DNA from 4 places in the Bradyrhizobium sp. CCBAU 45394 genome. Region 2 is predicted to be linked to each of the others. Evidence: predicted binding sites of a transcription regulator. Region 2 holds the regulator's gene; each other region holds the start of a gene.
What was found. The regulator HrcA, encoded in region 2, represses chaperone genes, less so after heat shock. The targets are predictions, from matches to a motif close to GTTAGCACTCNCNNNNNGNGAGTGCTAAC.
Positions count from the first base shown of each region.

Region 1: WN73_RS05175 (co-chaperone GroES) is a predicted target of HrcA. The motif match lies at 1,694-1,722, and genes of this name have one in related genera.
Region 3: WN73_RS24860 (co-chaperone GroES) is a predicted target of HrcA. The motif match lies at 3,174-3,202, and genes of this name have one in related genera.
Region 4: WN73_RS16705 (co-chaperone GroES) is a predicted target of HrcA. The motif match lies at 2,248-2,276, and genes of this name have one in related genera.

Region 1 is NZ_LBIX01000008.1:193,984-198,511, reverse strand. Features, by position in the region: gene groL (chaperonin GroEL) at 1-1,294, opposite strand, end outside; gene WN73_RS05175 (co-chaperone GroES) at 1,337-1,651, opposite strand; gene WN73_RS05170 (usg protein) at 2,031-2,318, shown strand; gene WN73_RS05165 (O-linked N-acetylglucosamine transferase, SPINDLY family protein) at 2,327-4,453, opposite strand.
Region 2 is NZ_LBIX01000171.1:188,000-192,527, forward strand. Features, by position in the region: gene WN73_RS28840 (hypothetical protein) at 1-663, shown strand, start outside; gene pncA (bifunctional nicotinamidase/pyrazinamidase) at 928-1,650, shown strand; gene grpE (nucleotide exchange factor GrpE) at 1,751-2,368, opposite strand; gene hrcA (heat-inducible transcriptional repressor HrcA) at 2,466-3,554, opposite strand; gene rph (ribonuclease PH) at 3,730-4,443, shown strand; gene rdgB (RdgB/HAM1 family non-canonical purine NTP pyrophosphatase) at 4,455-4,528, shown strand, end outside.
Region 3 is NZ_LBIX01000167.1:160,160-164,687, forward strand. Features, by position in the region: gene WN73_RS24840 (DUF2076 domain-containing protein) at 1-293, shown strand, start outside; gene WN73_RS24845 (L,D-transpeptidase family protein) at 364-1,173, opposite strand; gene WN73_RS24850 (protein phosphatase CheZ) at 1,488-2,270, shown strand; gene WN73_RS24855 (hypothetical protein) at 2,457-2,978, opposite strand; gene WN73_RS24860 (co-chaperone GroES) at 3,294-3,590, shown strand; gene groL (chaperonin GroEL) at 3,756-4,528, shown strand, end outside.
Region 4 is NZ_LBIX01000154.1:15,104-19,631, reverse strand. Features, by position in the region: gene WN73_RS16715 (cupin domain-containing protein) at 1-258, opposite strand, end outside; partial or broken gene pdxR (MocR-like pyridoxine biosynthesis transcription factor PdxR) at 349-1,755, shown strand; gene WN73_RS16705 (co-chaperone GroES) at 2,308-2,622, shown strand; gene groL (chaperonin GroEL) at 2,694-4,346, shown strand.

The DNA of each region.
Region 1 (4,528 bases), on a different contig from region 2:
TGGTGCGCAAGCCCTTGAGCTGCTCGGAAGCACGGAGCAGAGCGACGCCGCCGCCCGGGACGATGCCTTCTTCCACAGCCGCGCGGGTCGCGTGCATCGCGTCATCAACGCGATCCTTGCGCTCCTTCACCTCGACCTCGGTCGCGCCGCCGACGCGGATCACCGCGACGCCGCCAGCGAGCTTGGCGAGACGCTCCTGGAGCTTCTCACGGTCGTAATCCGAGGTGGTTTCCTCGATCTGCGCCTTGATCTGGGACACGCGCGCCTCGATGTCGGCCTTCTTGCCGGCGCCGTTGACGATCGTGGTGTTCTCCTTGTCGATCATCACCTTCTTGGCGCGACCGAGCATGTTGAGCGTGACGTTCTCGAGCTTGATGCCGAGATCTTCCGAGATCGCCTGGCCGCCGGTCAGGATCGCGATGTCCTGCAGCATGGCCTTGCGGCGATCGCCGAAGCCCGGAGCCTTGACGGCCGCGACCTTCAGACCACCGCGCAGACGGTTCACGACCAGGGTCGCGAGGGCTTCACCCTCGACGTCCTCGGCGACGATGACCAGCGGCTTGCCGGTCTGCACCACGGCCTCGAGCAGCGGCAGCAGCTCGTTCAGCGAGGAGAGCTTCTTCTCGTTGATGAGGATGTAGGCGTCGTCCATCTCAACGCGCATCTTGTCGGCGTTGGTGACGAAGTAGGGCGAGATGTAGCCGCGGTCGAACTGCATACCCTCGACGACGTCGAGCTCGGTCTCGAGCGACTTGGCTTCCTCGACGGTGATGACACCCTCGTTGCCGACCTTCTTCATGGCGTCGGCCAGGAACTTGCCGATCTCCGCGTCGCCGTTGGCCGAGATGGTGCCGACCTGGGCGATCTCGTCGTTCGAGGTGACCTTCTTGGAGTTTTTGACGAGGTCCGCAACGACGGCTTCGACCGCGAGGTCGATACCGCGCTTGAGGTCCATCGGGTTCATGCCGGCGGCAACCGACTTGGCGCCTTCGCGCACGATCGCCTGGGCGAGCACGGTCGCGGTGGTGGTGCCGTCGCCGGCCGCATCAGCGGACTTGGAGGCGACTTCGCGCACCATCTGCGCGCCCATGTTCTCGAACTTGTCCTCGAGCTCGATCTCCTTGGCGACGGTGACGCCGTCCTTGGTGATGCGGGGAGCGCCGAACGACTTGTCGAGCACGACGTTGCGGCCCTTCGGACCGAGCGTGACCTTCACCGCGTTGGCGAGAATGTCGACGCCGCGCAGCATCTTGTCGCGCGCATCAACCGAGAATTTGACTTCTTTAGCTGCCATCTGGATTTTTCCTTGAGGTTGGCTGGGGGCGAGAGGGGGCTCTTAGGCCGCCTTCTTCTTGGAAGCGGGGACGTCGAGGACGCCCATGATGTCGCTTTCCTTCATGATCAAGAGATCGACGCTGTCGATCTTGACCTCGGTGCCGGACCACTTGCCGAACAGCACGCGGTCGCCGACCTTCAGGTCGATCGGGATCAGCTTGCCGGCTTCGTCGCGGCCACCGGGGCCGACGGCGACGACTTCGCCCTGGGAGGGCTTTTCCTTGGCAGTGTCGGGAATGATGATGCCGCCAGCGGTCTTCTCTTCTGCGTCGATGCGCTTGACCACGACGCGGTCGTGAAGCGGACGGAATTTCATGCAGTCCTCCTAAGCAATTGCTCGGGTTGATGATTTCAGATTGTTAGCAGTCTGTGCCCGCGAGTGCTAGCACGGGTGAGGCTGAAATAGGACAGGAATTTTGCGGGGGCAAGGGCTTCTAGCAGAAAAATAAGCACTCGGAAGGCCCGGCTGCCAGAATCTCTTTCCCATCGTTAACCGTCCGCCGGACCGTATTAGCACGGAGCCGTCTCTGCTGCTAACGCATTGAATTTCAACAGCTTGTTAAACTTTTGGGCTTGAGATGGGTTGTCAGTTTGCGTCACATTTCTCTCATGTGAGCGCATCTCCACCGGGTGGCTCGTAAGCAGCGTACCGGATCAAGCCACCCCCTGAATGCGCTCCTGCAAAGGAGGTTGGCATGGTCTCGCGGGTTGGGGTTGTTTCCGACGACTTCCGGAAACAGGTGCTGGGTTACGGGCTGACGACGGCTGAAATTCTCTATCGGATGCCGGATCATCCTTCGCTGCTTCAGACCTATGTCTGGCAGAACTACGATCTCTTCCCGAAATTCCCGGCGCTGACCGATTTCCTGGCGTTCTGGCAGCAAAAGCTCGACGGTCCCCTCTATTCGGTCACCGTCGCGCATTCCAAGCTGATCAAGCCGGCCGAGCTACGTGCGGTGGACGGCGTGTTCAGGCTGCATTGACGCAGCGATCAGGCGTCGCTGCTGCAATAGCGCTTCCACATCGCGCGATAGGCCTCGTCCGCCGCTTGCGCGTAGGCGACCGGGTTGCAGGCGGGCGCAGCCCTGACCTGTCCGGGCAACTCGCGGCGCAATTTGTCGAGGTCGTCGATCTCAGTCGCGCGGCTCACCGCGATGTCGACATATGCCTCCTCGCTGTCCGTAACCCAGTCCGGCAGGCCAAGCGCGGTGAGGATGGAGCCGGCGGCACGGCTGGGCAGACTGTTCCCGAGCTTCGCCACCACGGGCACGCCCATCTGCAAGGCTTCCAACGTGCTGACGCCGCCATTCTGCGGGAACGGGTCGAGGGCAATATCGACGCGATTGAACGATGCCAGATGATCGACTCGCAAGGTGGTTCCGAGCAGATCGACGCGTTCGGCCGGCACTCCGCAAGTTGCAAGCCTCGCCAGCAGATTGTCGCGGACCAGTTGATCGTCCAGCGCAACATCCTTGATCAGCAGTCGTGACCCCGGCACCCGCTCGAGAATCCGGGACCAGGCCTGCGCGGCCTGGTCCGAAATCTTGCTGATGCGGTTGAAGACACCGAATGTGACGAAGCCGTTCGAGATCGCCGGCGTTGAGGCCCGCGCAAGCTCGATCGGCAGCGGCTCCAGCGTCACAAAGCACGGCAGGTCGACAACGGTTTCCGCAAACAGATGCCGGACCGCGGCAGGAATCGCGACCGGGTCGGAGAACAGATAATCGATCGTCGGCAGCCCGGTGCCGGTGCCGTGACCCCAGCCATGGGCCTGGATCGGCGCCGGCTTGCGCGCAAACACGCCGAGGCGGTTTCCTTTGGTGTGGCCGGATAGATCGATCAGGATATCGACGCCATCGGCGCGGATCTCGGCGGCGAGGCGATCGTCGCTCCATTGCGAGGCGTCGCGCCAGCGATCGGCGATCTTTTGAAATTCGTCGGTCGCCGCATCCACTTTCGACGAACAAGAGTAGCACACGATCTCGAATTGTGCCCGGTCACGGTATTGCAGGACCGGCTTGAATATGAACGCGGCCGAATGCGCGTTGAAATCCGACGAGACATAGCCGAGCACCAGGGGGCGATCCGGATCGCGGCTGTTGTCGTGCGGTCTCGCCGCTTCTGAGGCGAACTTCGCGCCGATCCGCTCCCACCAGACTTGCCGCGCTCGCTGATGCTGCTCGACGCTGGCATCCGCCGCGAAATCGAGCGTGAAAATCTTGTTGGAGATCGCGCTCGGGAAGTCAGGCTCGATTTCAAGGGCTCTGTCGTAACTGGCCAGGGCTTCGTCGACCCGCCCAAGTGCGGCAAGACAAATGCCCCGTACCAGGTGAGCTTGAACAGCATCGGGATCGACAGCGATCGCTTTCTCGCTATCGTGCAGCGCTTCGGCCATGTGCTGGACCTGGAGCCAGACACTGGCGCGCCCGAGCCACCCGTTCATATCGTTGGGCTCCACGGCGATTGCCCGATTGCAATCCGCCATGGCTTCGTCAATCCGCAGAAGCTCCTGCAAAGCGAGGGCGCGGTTCGCCAGCGCCGAGGCATAGGCGGGCTTGATCGCTAGCGCACGGTTCAAGCTGGCGATGGCCTCGTCATAATTGCGCAGACGGCAGAGCACCCAACCCCGGCCGTTGTGGGCTTCGGCAAGGTTTCCGTCGATTGCGAGCGCCTTGTCGAAGCACGCGAGCGCTTCCTGAAGATCGAGGGTCACGCTCGCGTTACCGAGATTGGACAGGGCTACGGCGAAGTTGGGGCGCAAGGCGAGGGCCCTTCGATAGCTCTCACAGGCCTCACCGTGACGTCGTAGCCCGTTCAGCGCGACGCCTCGGCTCATGTGAGCATCGGCAGATCGCGGATCCACGGCAACCGCCCGGCTCAGCAGAATTTCGGCCTGCTGATAGTTTTTGGTATCTGACTCCAAGCTGCCGAGCATATGCAGCGCGATGAATTGGTCGGGCGCCAGCTGCAGAACCTGGCGGTAGGCAGCCTGGGCCTGGGCGAGAAGCCCTTGCTTGTGCAACTGGAGGGCCTGCCCGAGCAACGGCAGCACATCGGCTTTCTGCCGCTTCTGAAGCCGGGCATTTTGAAATGCACGCTGACCTACGCTGTTGCTCATGAATCAATCCCCCAGAATCTCCCAGCGAGATTAAATCGGCGAGGGAACGAATACGAGACGACGGCCGTTCGCGAC
Region 2 (4,528 bases):
CCCGCGGGCCTTGCCTATTTCACCACCGAGAGCGGCAAGGCCGGCGAGACGGCGGTGAAACGCTATTCGATGATCGTGCCGGGCGCCGGCTTCTCCGGCTATGTCGCGGTGCAGATCCCGGAGAACGCGACCAAGATCTACACCGACGAGGCGGTGCGGCAGATGTTTGCGAGCACTGTGACCCGCAAGCAGGTCTCGGCCGAAGAGCAGATCGCGCTGATGCCGTTCAAGATCACCGATCTCGCCGACTTCAAGGACATCCGCACGCTGGCGCCGGGGTCCAGCATCATCCTGGCCGACGGCAACGAGAGCACGGGCTACGAGTCGAAGCCGTTCATGATCCTCGGCCTGATCGGCGCCACCCCGCAAGCCGCCGACGACCGCGCCCGCTTCGCCCAGGAGGCGGCGCTCCAGATCCCCGGCGTGCGCGAATCGCGCGTCACCATGTCCGAGCCGATCCGCATCAACGGCCAGCAGGGCTTCGAGACCCGGATCGACGGCGTCAGCGGCAAGGACAAGACCCCGGTGACCGTGGTGCAGTGGATCCGCTTCTCGAGCGGCGGCGCCTCGCTGCGCATCATCGCCAGCGCCCCGCGCGACCAGTGGCAAGCCGCCTTCACCCGCTTCCGCGCCGTGCGCGACGGCATCCAGCCGAAGGGGTAGCTGCATCCGCAAGCGAGATGCGCTCCCTCCCCCGCGTGCGGGGGAGGGTTGGGGAGAGGGTGTCTCAACAACGAAGACTCCCCCAGAGGAGAGAACCCTCACCCGGCGATACGCGCCGACCTCTCCCGCAAGCGGGAGAGGTGCACCGAGTACGCGGCTGAGCCCACCCTCTCACCAAAACCGGCTGCATTTTCGGGCTTCTGTTCGTGCACAAGCGGAACTAGGCTCCTGCCCAATCGAGTTCATCCTGGAGGGAGGCGAACGATGCTAGATCGGCGGCAAGTCTTGGCGGCGCTTGGGACGAGCGCCCTCGTAGCCCTCGCGCCAACCGCACTTCTTGCGGCCGCATCGATCAAGCCGGACGATGCGTCCGCGCTGCTCGTGATCGACGTGCAGAACTGCTTCCTGCCGGGCGGCAGCCTCGCGGTGAAGGAAGGCGAGCAGGTGGTGCCCGTCATCAACAAGATCTCGAAAGCGTTTTCGAATGTGGTGATGACGCAGGACTGGCACACGCCCGGCCACGTTTCGTTTGCGTCGGTACACTCCGGCAAGAAGCCGTTCGAGACCATCGACCTGCCTTACGGCAAGCAGGTGCTGTGGCCCGACCATTGCGTGCAGGGCACTGACGGCGCTTCGCTGTCGAAGGACCTCGCAATCCCGCACGCCGAGCTCATCATCCGCAAGGGTTTTCACAAGGACGTCGACAGCTACTCGGCCTTCCTCGAAGCCGACGGCAAGACCTCGACCGGCCTCGCCGGCTATTTGAAGGGCCGCAAGATCAAGCGCGTCTTCGTCGCTGGCCTCGCGACAGATTTCTGCGTCGCCTGGACCGCGCTCGACGCGCGCAAGGCGGGCTTCGAAGTCTATGTCGTGGAAGACGCCTGCCGCGGCATCGACACGCAGGGCTCGCTGGCAAAAGCCTGGGCCGACATGGCCAAGGCCGGCGTGAAGCGGATTCAGTCTGCGGATATCGCGGCGAGCGCGTAAGACCAGCCATCAGTCGTTCCGGGGCGGCTCGAAGAGCCGAACCCGGAATCTCGAGATTCCGGGTTCGATGCTTCGCATCGCCCCGGAATGACGTCAGAACTCAGTTCGCCGCGCTGTTCGGCTCGTTGGTGTTGGCGGCGGACGCAGCCTTCGCGCCGCCCTTGGCGACCCCAACGAGGGCCGGACGCAGCACGCGCTCGCCGATGGTGTAGCCGGCCTGCATGACCTGCACGACCGTACCGGCGGGCACCGACGCATCAGGCACTTCGAACATCGCCTGCTGGAAGTTCGGGTCGAACTTCTGACCCTGCGGATCGAACTTCTTCACGCCGTGCTTTTCCAGCGCGTTGAGCAGCGAGCGCTCGGTGAGCTCGACGCCCTCGATCAGCGAGGTCAGGCCGGGATCGGCCGCGGCGCGGGCCTCGGCGGGAACCGCGTCGAGCGCGCGCTGGAGATTGTCGGCGATGTCGAGCACGTCGCGGGCAAAGCCGGTGATGCCGTAGAGACGGGCGTCGGCGACCTCCTTGGTGGTGCGCTTGCGCAGATTTTCCATCTCCGCCAGCGTCCGCAGCATACGGTCGCGCGCCTCGGCGGCTTCCTTCTGCAACAGCTCGACCGAGCCCGGCTCGGGATCGTCGGGCATGATGTAGGGCTTCGACACCACGGGCTCGCCGGTCGGCGCGGTCGTGTCTTCGGGTTGCCGGTCTCGATCGGTCATCGGCTCTCTTTTCGAATTTGTCTCAGGGATTTTTCTGGCCCGGATATCGTGCTTCGGACGCCGAAAATCAAGCGCCCGTGATCGCCTCAGCCGCCGGTCAGCCCCCCAGAAGGCGGCTGACGATCCGGGCGGCGTAGTCCACGGTCGGGATCACACGGGCATAATTCAGCCGTGTCGGCCCGATCACACCCAGAACGCCGACGATGTGGCCGGCGGCATCCCGATACGGCGAGATGATGGTCGAGGAGCCCGACAAGGAAAACAGCTTGTTCTCCGAACCGATGAAAATCCTCACGCCTTCCGCGGTCTCGGCCCGGCCGAGCAGGTCGATGACGCCGCGCTTGGTCTCGAGGTCGTCGAACAAGAGGCGGACCCGCTCCAGATCCTCCAGCGCGTGCAAATCTTCCAGCAGATTGGCGTGGCCGCGGACGATGAGCTGGCGGTCCTCGTTCTCGCCGCCGGACCAGCTGGCGATCCCGGCCGAAATCACCTTCTGCGTCAGCTGATCGAGCTCGGCACGGGCCTCCCCGAGCGCGGTTTCGAGCTCGAGCCGCGCTTCGGCCAGGGTCCGGCCGCGAATCCGCGAATTGAGGAAATTGCCGGCCTCGGTGATCGCCGAGGAGGGAACTCCGGGTGGCAGCGTCAGCACGCGGTTTTCGACCTGGCCGTCCTCGCCGACCAGGATCACCAGCGCTTTTTCCGGTTCCAGCCGGACGAATTCGATGTGTTTCAGCCGCGCGTTGGATTTCGGCGTCAGCACCACCGCGGCGGCGCGGGTCAGGCCCGACAGCCGCGTCAGCGCCTGGTCCAGCGCCGCCTCGACCGACTGCGCCTGACCGACGGAGGTGAGCTGGCTCTGGATCGACTGCCGCTCAGCGTCATTGAGGTCGCCCACCTGCATCAAGGCGTCGACGAAGAAGCGCAGGCCGAGTTCCGTCGGCAGCCGGCCGGCGGACGTATGCGGGGCATAGATCAGGCCAAGCTGTTCCAGATCGGCCATGACGTTGCGAACCGAGGCCGGCGACAGCGGCATCGCGATCAGCCGTGAAATATTGCGTGAGCCCACCGGCTCGCCGGTTGCGAGATAGCTTTCGACAATTTGACGAAAGATGTCGCGGGACCGCTCATTCAGCTGGGCGAGCCCTGCGCGCGGCGCGATCAGATGGATCGGATCGTGATGGGCCACAGACAGCAACTCCTCTCAGATGCTTACAATTTGGCCATCCGGGAGGTCCCTGACAAGCGTGGTTTTGCACTTGCTCGACAAGTTGCTTGGGGACCGAAAAGGCCTTGCCGCTCACCCTCACCCCACCTACAAGCACCGCGAACAGCCTATTCCCGTGAGTTTTGGAGGATTTCCCATGCGGCCAAGCCGCCGTGCGCCCGACGAATTGCGCCCCGTGACGCTGGAGCGCGGCGTGGTCAAATATGCGGAAGGCTCCTGCCTGGTGAAATTCGGCGACACCCATGTGCTGGTCACCGCCACGCTGGAGGACCGCCTGCCGCCGTGGCTGAAGGGCCAGGGCCGCGGCTGGGTCACCGCGGAATACGGCATGCTGCCGCGCGCGACCTCGGAACGCACCCGCCGCGAGGCCTCCGCCGGCAAGCAGAGCGGCCGCACCGTCGAGATCCAGCGCCTGATTGGCCGCTCCCTTCGCACCATCATCAATCTCGAAGCGCTCGGCGAGCGCCAGATCACGGTCGATTGCGACGTGCTCCAGGCCGACGGCGGCACGCGCACGGCCTCGATCACCGGCGCCTGGGTCGCGCTCGCCGATTGCGTCAACTGGATGAAGGCGCGCAACATGGTCAAGGCCAACGTGCTGCGCGACAACGTCGCCGCGATCTCCTGCGGCATCTACAACGGCACGCCCGTGCTCGACCTCGACTATGCCGAGGATTCGGAAGCCCAGACCGACGCCAATTTCGTCATGACCGGCGATGGCCGCATCATCGAGGTGCAGGGCACCGCGGAACGCGAACCGTTCACACAAGACGAGCTCCTGGCGCTGATGGCGCTGGCCCAGAAGGGTATCGCGCGCCTCGTGGACTTGCAGAAACTGGCCGTCGCGTAGTCAATAGGCCCATGCACCGCCGAATCACCGGAAAGCTCGTCATCGCCACCCACAATCCCGGCAAGCTCGCCGAGATGAAGGAGCT
Region 3 (4,528 bases), on a different contig from region 2:
TGGGCGGATCGCACCAGCAGGCCTTCGGCGACACCAACGCCCTGGGCGACCGCAGCGCGGGTGGAAGTCCCTGGGGCGGCAGCGATCAGTCCGGCGGCTCGCTCGCGCGCGATGCCGGCCTCGACGACATCGGATCGAACCGCGACCGTGGCGGCGATTCCCGCCAAGGCTTTGTCGACCAGGCTTCGAACGACGACCAGAATTACAACGACCAGAACGACAATGACGACAACGTAGACCTGGCCGACGACAGCGATTTCGGCGGCGACGATGGCGGCAGCGATTATGCGTAAGGCCGCTCGATAGCGCGCAAACAAAAACGGCCGCCGATGGGGCGGCCGTTTTCATTTCGGAGCTCGGACCTCACATCACCACGACCCTGGTGCCGACATTGACGCGGCCGTAGAGGTCGATGACATCCTCGTTGCGCATGCGGATGCAGCCGGACGAGACGTTGGTGCCGATGGTCCAGGGCTCGTTGGAGCCATGGATGCGGTAGAGCGTGGAGCCGAGATACATCGCGCGCGCGCCGAGCGGGTTTTCCGGACCGCCTTCCATGTGCCTGGGCAGGTCGGGGCGGCGCGCGATCATCTCCGCCGGCGGGGTCCAGTCCGGCCATTCGCGCTTGGCCGTGATCGCCTTGACGCCGGACCAGGTGAAGCCGGGACGGCCGACGCCGATGCCGTAGCGCATCGCCCGGCCGTTGCCCTCGACGAGATAGAGGAACTTGTTCGGCGTATCGACCACGATCGTGCCGGCACTTTCCTTGCCGCTATAGTCAACGAGTTGTTTCTCGAACTTCGGATCGAATTGACGCTGGCGCGGATCGACCGCCTCCTGCTGGAGACCTGCGCCTTGCTGATATCCACCCTGCATCTGCGGTTCGCCCATCGGCGGCAGGCGGCGCGGATCGTTGTAGCCCGGCTGCTGCTGGTACACCGGCGGCGCGTAGGCCGGACCGCGGCCGGGCCCATCGCCGAACAGGAACTCGATGAAGCCGCCGCCCATGTTCGCATTGGAGGCGACGCGCACCGGCGCCGGCGGCACTTGCGGCTGATAAAGCACCGCGGGCGGATCGTTCGGCACGGTATTGTCGAAGGCGCTGGCGCTGGTTGCGCCGGCAACGAGGGTGCAAGCGCTGCCGAGCAGCGCGACAGACATTTTCTTGAACATCGACGTACTCTGTACTGTTTCGTCTAGATCACATGCGTCGTGCAGAGCTGATGGCTGATCGGCGTCCGCGACGTGGTCAATAAAGAGCAAAAGGCGTTTCGTTTGGTAAACGGAAACGCCGTTTTGATTCACCACGTCGCGAGCGAGAGCCCAATTTGGCGATCAGCGTTTATTTTCGATGAACGCCTCATGCTCATGGTTAATCGCTTCTTCTCGCGTCGTCGCGCGCGGCCGCGCAACAGTTCCGGTCGTGAACCTCGTGTTAAATTGCTTCTGCCTACAAAGACGCGTGAGTGAGGTGGGGGGAGTTTCTGATGGCTATTCACCGCAAACGTTTTCGTGTCGAAGAGGCTATTGTCGGCGAGATGCCCAGCCCCGAAATGATTGAGGAGGCTGCGCCGATGCATAGCGAGATCATGGCGGAGCTGCGCGCGATCCGCGCACAGATGGCGAAGGGCACCGCTGCCCCGCTGTCCGCCAGCGCGGCGATGGCGGCGATCGACGCTTCCACGGCCCATGAGCTTGCCGAGACGCGCACCATGCTCGACACCTACCGGGCGCAGATCGAGCAGTGCGAGAAGCTGAAGGTCGAGCTCGACCTCATCCACGACGCCATCGACCGCACCAAGCGCGAAATCGCGACGCTGCACGGCAAGAGCTTCGACGGCGGCGAGATGGCCAAGGTCAATGGCGAACTCGGCGCGGTCGTCGGCGGCACCGAACAGGCGACCCAGCAGATCCTGGAAGCCGCCGAGTCGATCGACCAGGCGGCCAGCGCGATGTCCAAGGTGCAATCGGCCGACCAGCAGAAGCGGCTCGCCGACGACATCCAGGAACGCGTCATCTCGATCTTCGAGGCCTGCAACTTCCAGGACCTGACCGGCCAGCGCATCAGCAAGGTCATGACCACGATGAAGTTCATCGAGCAGCACATCAACGCGATGATGGAGATCTGGGGCGGCGTCGACGCGATCAAGGCCCATGTGCCGGCGCCGGCCGACACCCGCAGCGAGGACGAAAAACTCCTCAACGGTCCGAAGCTCGCCGGCGACGTCGGCCACGCCTCGCAGGACGACATCGACGCGCTGTTCGACTGAACGGACGCGGCATAGAGAAGAAGCAAAACGCCGGCGCGAGCCGGCGTTTTTGTTTTTGGGATTTATCTCACGCTGTCATTCCGGGGCGGCCCGCAGGACCGAACCCGGAATCTCGAGATTCTCAGGTGCGCAATTGCGCACCATAGTTCGATACTTTCGCATCGCCCCGGAATGACGGGAAGAACATCACGCCCTCGGGGCGCAGCGGACGTAGACCATGTTGCCGTAGCGGGTGGCGGCGTCCTTGTCGATGAAGCGGGTGATCAGGACGCGACCGTCGAAGGACACGATCTCGCGGTCCTGCTCGCCGGGGGTCGGACCGGCCGGCCCGATATAGTTCTTGCCGCTGGGCGAGCCCTTCAGCCGCAATTCCTGCGGTGTCGCCTGGTCGGCCAGATGCATGACCACGCCGCCGGAGGTGCCGGCGCCGATCACGTAAGGATTCTTGCACTGGGACCGCGCGGCGGCCTCGGTGCGGGCGCGGTCGGCCGGGTTCTGGAACGAGGCGAGACCCCAGCGGCCGACGATCTCGTCGGCGCGGATGCTCGCCGGCATTTCCGGGCCGGTACCGGGCTCTGCCTCGGGCGGCGGGGACGAAGACGAGAAGGACGGCAGGCTCATGCCGCCGCCGCAGGCGCCAAGCAGCAACGCCAGGCCAGATGCGGCTGCCAGATTGGCAACCTTGCGCGCGCGAGCTGAACTGATCATGGCATTCCCCCGAACAAGACCATGGCCGCACCCCTCCTGCAGCCAAGCGCAAAACCGCCACCGGAGCAATGACGTCGTTTGATACGCCGGCGCCCCGAACACGTTTCCAATGCCACCATCCTATATCCGCCTCACCAATCGCTTAACCACCTTTGCTTGACAGGATCGCGGCCAAGCCATATTTCCGGGCGCACTATTAGCACTCGGAAAGCCCGATTGCTAAGCGCGCCGTTCGATCCTCGGGACGAGGGTGGACGGAAGCGCCGCCCCACCCACTTCCACTACTTCCGAAGCGAGCCTCCAAAGGGAAACGTCATGGCTAAATCCAAATTTCGTCCGCTGCATGACCGTGTCGTGGTCAAACGTATCGACGCCGAGGAAAAGACCAAGGGCGGCATCATCATTCCGGACACCGCCAAGGAAAAGCCCTCCCAGGGCGAGGTCGTCGCCGTCGGCCCCGGCGGCCGTGACGAGACCGGCAAGCTGATCCCGATCGACCTCAAGGTCGGAGACCGCGTGCTGTTCGGCAAGTGGTCGGGCACCGAGGTCAAGATCGACAACGAAGAGCTCCTGATCATGAAGGAGTCGGACATCATGGGCGTGATGGCCTAAGGCCATCAGCCTGAACGGCCGCTGAATGTCATGCCCGGATCGCATGATCCGGGCATCCATCCTTCCGCCGGGTTCGACCTGCGGATCACGGAATCGATGCGGCCGGCAAAGCGGCAAGACGCAGCACGAAACAAGACACAGCACGAAACACGAGGGATTGCAGAAATGGCTGCCAAAGACGTCAAGTTTTCCGGAGACGCGCGCGAACGCATGCTGCGCGGCGTCGACATTCTCGCCAACGCCGTCAAGGTGACGCTCGGCCCGAAGGGCCGCAACGTCGTCATCGAAAAGAGCTTCGGCGCGCCTCGCATCACCAAGGACGGCGTCACCGTCGCCAAGGAGATCGAGCTCGAGGACAAGTTCGAGAACATGGGCGCCCAGATGGTGCGTGAGGTCGCTTCCAAGACCAACGACCTCGCCGGCGACGGCACCACCACCGCGACCGTGCTGGCCCAGGCCATCGTGCGCGAAGGCGCCAAGGCGGTTGCCGCCGGCATGAACCCGATGGACCTCAAGCGCGGCATCGACATCGCAGTTGCGGCCGTCATCAAGGACATCGAGAAGCGCGCCAAGCCGGTCGCTTCCTCCTCCGAGGTCGCCCAGGTCGGCACCATCTCGGCCAACGGCGATGCCGCCATCGGCAAGATGATCGCGCAGGCGATGCAGAAGGTCGGTAACGAGGGCGTCATCACCGTCGAGGAGAACAAGTCGCTCGACACCGAGGTCGACATCGTCGAGGGCATGAAGTTCGACCGCGGCTATCTCAGCCCCTACTTCGTCACCAACGCCGAGAAGATGACCGCCGAGCTCGAGGACGCCTACATCCTCCTGCACGAGAAGAAGCTCTCGGGCCTCCAGGCCATGCTGCCGGTGCTCGAAGCCGTGGTGCAGTCCGGCAAGCCGCTCGTGATCATCGCCGAGGACGTCGAGGGCGAGGC
Region 4 (4,528 bases), on a different contig from region 2:
GTCATTCACCTGGGACTCGATTTCTCCCGACAGAACGTAGCCGAAGATGAAAGCCGACTTGGCGTGGATGTGCGGAGCTGACGCCCCGCCCGGCGTATAGTCGACGATCATGGCCTTCAGTGACTTGCCGGGAATGTTGGGGATCATCTGTTGAAAGCGCGGCGTGACCGTTTCGCCGCCGCCATGGGCGACGGCAGGCGTTGCAGTGGCGATGGCAACGGCAGCGAAAGCCGCGCCAAAGATGAATCGTATTTTCATGGTGGTGTTCTCCTTTATCCCGCATAGGTGCGGCTGCTCTGGTCCGGAAAAAAGCACCAAGAACGCACAAAAATCGTGTACCAAGGGGGCATGACCAAGCCGCTGCGGTTGGAGCTTGATCGATCTGCTAAGACGCCCCTGGCCGAACAGATCCGCAAAGGCATCAGGGCCGCCATCGAGAACGGCGTGCTCGCTCCGGGAGCGCGTCTGCCCTCCTGGCAGGACCTGGCAGCCCAACTCGGTGTCGCTCGAGGCACGGTGCGATCGGCGTACGAAAAGCTGTCCGCTGCTCAACTCATCGTCGCTTCCCGCGCGGCCGGAACGCATGTCGCGGATCGTCCTTCCATTGCTGCTCGACAGGAAGAAACAGCCGATCCCGGCTCGTTCATGGAGATGTATCGGGAGCTCACTGCGGGGCCGGCGATTTTCCAGATGGGCGTGCCCGCGCATGAAACTTTCCCCGCCAAGCTCGTCGCCCGGATTCGTTCGTCCGCTATTCGCGTGGAAATGAGTGGGCCGGCGATATATCCGGACGCTCGTGGTGAGCTGGAACTACGGCGGGAGATCGCGGCGTATCTTGCTATCGCGCGCGGTATCGAGTGTACAGCTTCTCAGATCATCATCACCGGCGGCTACTGCAGCGGCTTGGGACTGGCGCTCCGTGTGCTCGGCCTCGAACGGAGAAGAGTCTGGATGGAGGATCCAGGCTTCCCAATCACCCGGCATGGCCTGGAGCTCGCAGGATTGTCGCTCGCCCCAATCCCGGTTGATGCGGACGGCATTGATGTCAGTTATGGCCTGAACCATGAGCCCGATGCGGCGCTGGTTGTTGTAACTCCAGGGCAGCAGGCGCCGCTCGGGTGCACGTTGTCGCTGGAGAGGCGCTTGCGCCTTCTCGACTGGGCCGCTCAGAAAGGGGCGTGGGTGATCGAGGATGACTATCTGAGCGAGCTTCAACTGAAGGGTCGGGCCACACCGGCACTTGCCTCGCTCGATCGCGCCGGGCGCGTCATTCACATCGGATCTTTCAGCAAGACTCTGACCCCCACCCTGCGGCTGGGCTTTCTGGTCGCTTCTCCGTCGCTGACGTCTCAGTTCGCCGAGGTCGCGGCGTGTCTCGCGCCGGCGCCTGGGCCGTCTGTGCAACTCGCGACTGCGAAATTCATGCGTGACGGCCACTATATGCGGCATCTTCGACGTACGAAGCGTGTCTATGCAGCGCGAGGCGACGCGTTGCTAAAGACCCTTCGCCCACGCGCCAAGGACATAACGATCGCTGGATTGGCGGTGCTAATGCAATTGCCGGACGGGACACCAGACCTCTCCATCGCCAGGGAAATGCTGTCGTTCGGATTGGCGCCTGCTCCACTATAGCCCTGGTATGCGGAGGCAGCTTCCGCACGATCCGGTTTGCTGCTAGGCATCGCGACAGCTCCTGACAAGCGTCTCGCGGCGTCTTGCGACCGCTTCCTTGGGATCATCGATCGTCTTATGTGACGAACGCAGAGGCAGGGCGCTCGCGAGGACAACGCTCATAAGGTACGTCGTGGCCTTGCTGGAAGAGTCAAGCAGGGTTTGGCAGCAGGACTGGCGAAGGGAGAGAATCTAGAAAGAAAGTTCCTTTTCCGCTGCATCCCAGGTGCTCTGGGTAGGCGAGAGGGACAAGATTTGCCGGCCTCTCCGCGTACCGCCGCGGGTCTAGACTGCCGTTGGACGCGGCATCATTGTACCCGAACAGGCTAATCCAGACGCGCGCAACCCTGCCCGGCTAGCCATTTGGATGGCAAAGCCAAACAACAACCTGGGCAGACGGTACAAGCCCGCCTAAAGTTTCCTCAGCGGCTTCCTCCGACCAGCCCAGACTTGATTCCAGGGGCTCCTTTAGGTGGCTCTGAATGGGCCCTCCGCGGACCGGTGAGGACGACGGATTTTCGAAATCCTTCGCGGCTTTGTCTTGTTTGCCGACCAAGCCGGCTTATTTTCGGAGCGGTCAGCACTCGCTAGCTTCGACTGCTATTTCAAAAAGCGACTAGAAGATAGGAGGAGAGCATGAAATTCCGTCCGCTTCACGACCGGGTCGTGGTCAAGCGCATCGACGCGGAAGAGAAGACCGCTGGCGGCATCATCATTCCCGACACGGTCAAGGAGAAACCCTCCCAAGGTGAAGTCATCGCCGTTGGCCCCGGCGGTCGTGACGAAGCCGGCAAGCTGATCCCGATCGACGTCCGGGTCGGTGACCGCGTATTGTTCGGCAAGTGGTCCGGCACCGAAGTCAAGATCGACACCCAGGAGCTGTTGATCATGAAGCAGAGCGACATCATGGGCGTTCTCACCGACGTGTCTTCCAAGAAGAAGGCCGCCTAGTCCACCGCTCAAGCGCCTGTCGAGCGCCTCATCAAGGGTGAAACCAAGTCAAAAACTCAGGGAAACCCACTATGTCAGCAAAAGAAGTCAAATTCGGAGTCGATGCCCGCGACCGCATGCTGCGCGGTGTCGACATCCTCCACAATGCGGTAAAAGTGACGCTCGGACCGAAGGGCCGCAACGTCGTCCTCGACAAGTCGTTCGGCGCTCCCCGTATTACCAAGGATGGCGTCACCGTCGCCAAGGAGATCGAGCTCGAGGACAAGTTCGAGAACATGGGCGCCCAGATGGTGCGCGAAGTCGCCTCCAAGTCCGCAGACGCGGCTGGCGACGGCACCACCACCGCGACCGTGCTCGCCGCTGCGATCGTCCGTGAAGGCGCCAAGTCGGTTGCCGCCGGCATGAACCCGATGGATCTGAAGCGCGGTATCGACATGGCTGTGGAAGCCGTGGTCGCCGACCTCGTCAAAAACTCCAAGAAGGTCACCTCGAACGAGGAAATCGCCCAGGTCGGCACGATTTCAGCCAATGGCGATGCGGAGATCGGCAAGTTCATCTCCGACGCCATGAAGAAGGTCGGCAACGAGGGTGTCATCACCGTTGAGGAAGCCAAGTCGCTCGAGACCGAACTCGAAGTTGTCGAGGGCATGCAGTTCGACCGCGGCTATATCTCGCCCTACTTCGTCACCAACGCCGATAAGATGCGCGTTGAAATGGATGATGCCTACGTCCTGATTAATGAGAAAAAGCTATCTCAGTTGAATGAACTACTTCCCTTGTTGGAAGCCGTGGTGCAGAGCGGCAAGCCGCTTGTGATTATCGCCGAAGACGTCGAAGGCGAAGCGCTCGCCACCCTCGTCGTCAACCGTCTCCGCGGCGGCCTGAAGGTCGCGGCCGTCAAGGCTCCGGGCTTCGGCGATCGCCGCAAGGCCATGCTCCAGGACATCGCGATCCTAACCGGCGGCCAGGCGATCTCGGAAGACCTCGGCATCAAGCTCGAGAACGTCACGCTCAATATGCTCGGTCGCGCCAAGAAGGTGATGATCGACAAGGAGAACACCACGATCGTCAACGGCGCCGGCAAGAAGGCCGACATCGAAGCGCGCGTGGCGCAAATCAAGGCGCAGATCGAGGAGACCACCTCGGACTACGACCGTGAGAAGCTGCAGGAGCGTCTTGCCAAGCTCGCGGGCGGCGTCGCGGTGATCCGCGTCGGCGGCGCGACTGAGGTCGAGGTGAAGGAGCGCAAGGATCGCGTCGACGATGCGATGCATGCGACCCGCGCGGCGGTTGAAGAAGGCATCCTGCCAGGCGGCGGCGTTGCGCTACTGCGTGCCTCCGAGCACCTCAAGGGCATTCGCACCAAAAATGACGACCAGAAGACCGGGGTCGAGATCGTGCGCAAGGCGTTGTCCTACCCGGCCCGCCAGATCGCAATCAACGCGGGCGAGGACGGCTCGGTCATCGTCGGCAAGATCCTCGAAAAGGATCAGTACTCGTACGGCTACGACTCGCAGACCGGCGAATACGGCAACCTGGTCTCCAAGGGTATCATCGATCCGACTAAGGTGGTTCGAGTGGCGATCCAGAACGCGGCGTCCGTCGCAGCGCTCCTGATCACCACCGAAGCTATGGTGGCGGAAGTGCCGAAGAAGAACACCGGTGCGGGCGGCATGCCTCCGGGCGGCGGCGGCATGGGTGGCATGGGGGGTATGGACTTCTAAATCCGACATTCAGAGCTCAACAATAAGGCTCGGCAGCGACGCCGAGCCTTTGCTGATTTCCTAGCGGTCAGCCGCGGTCCAACACTTGCGCACCGTATTGCGCGAGCGCGTCGAAGCCTGCGCCGCCGACGAGTTCGAGGGGGAAACCGCCCGGAATCATCCTGAGGAGCCTCCAATCCCGA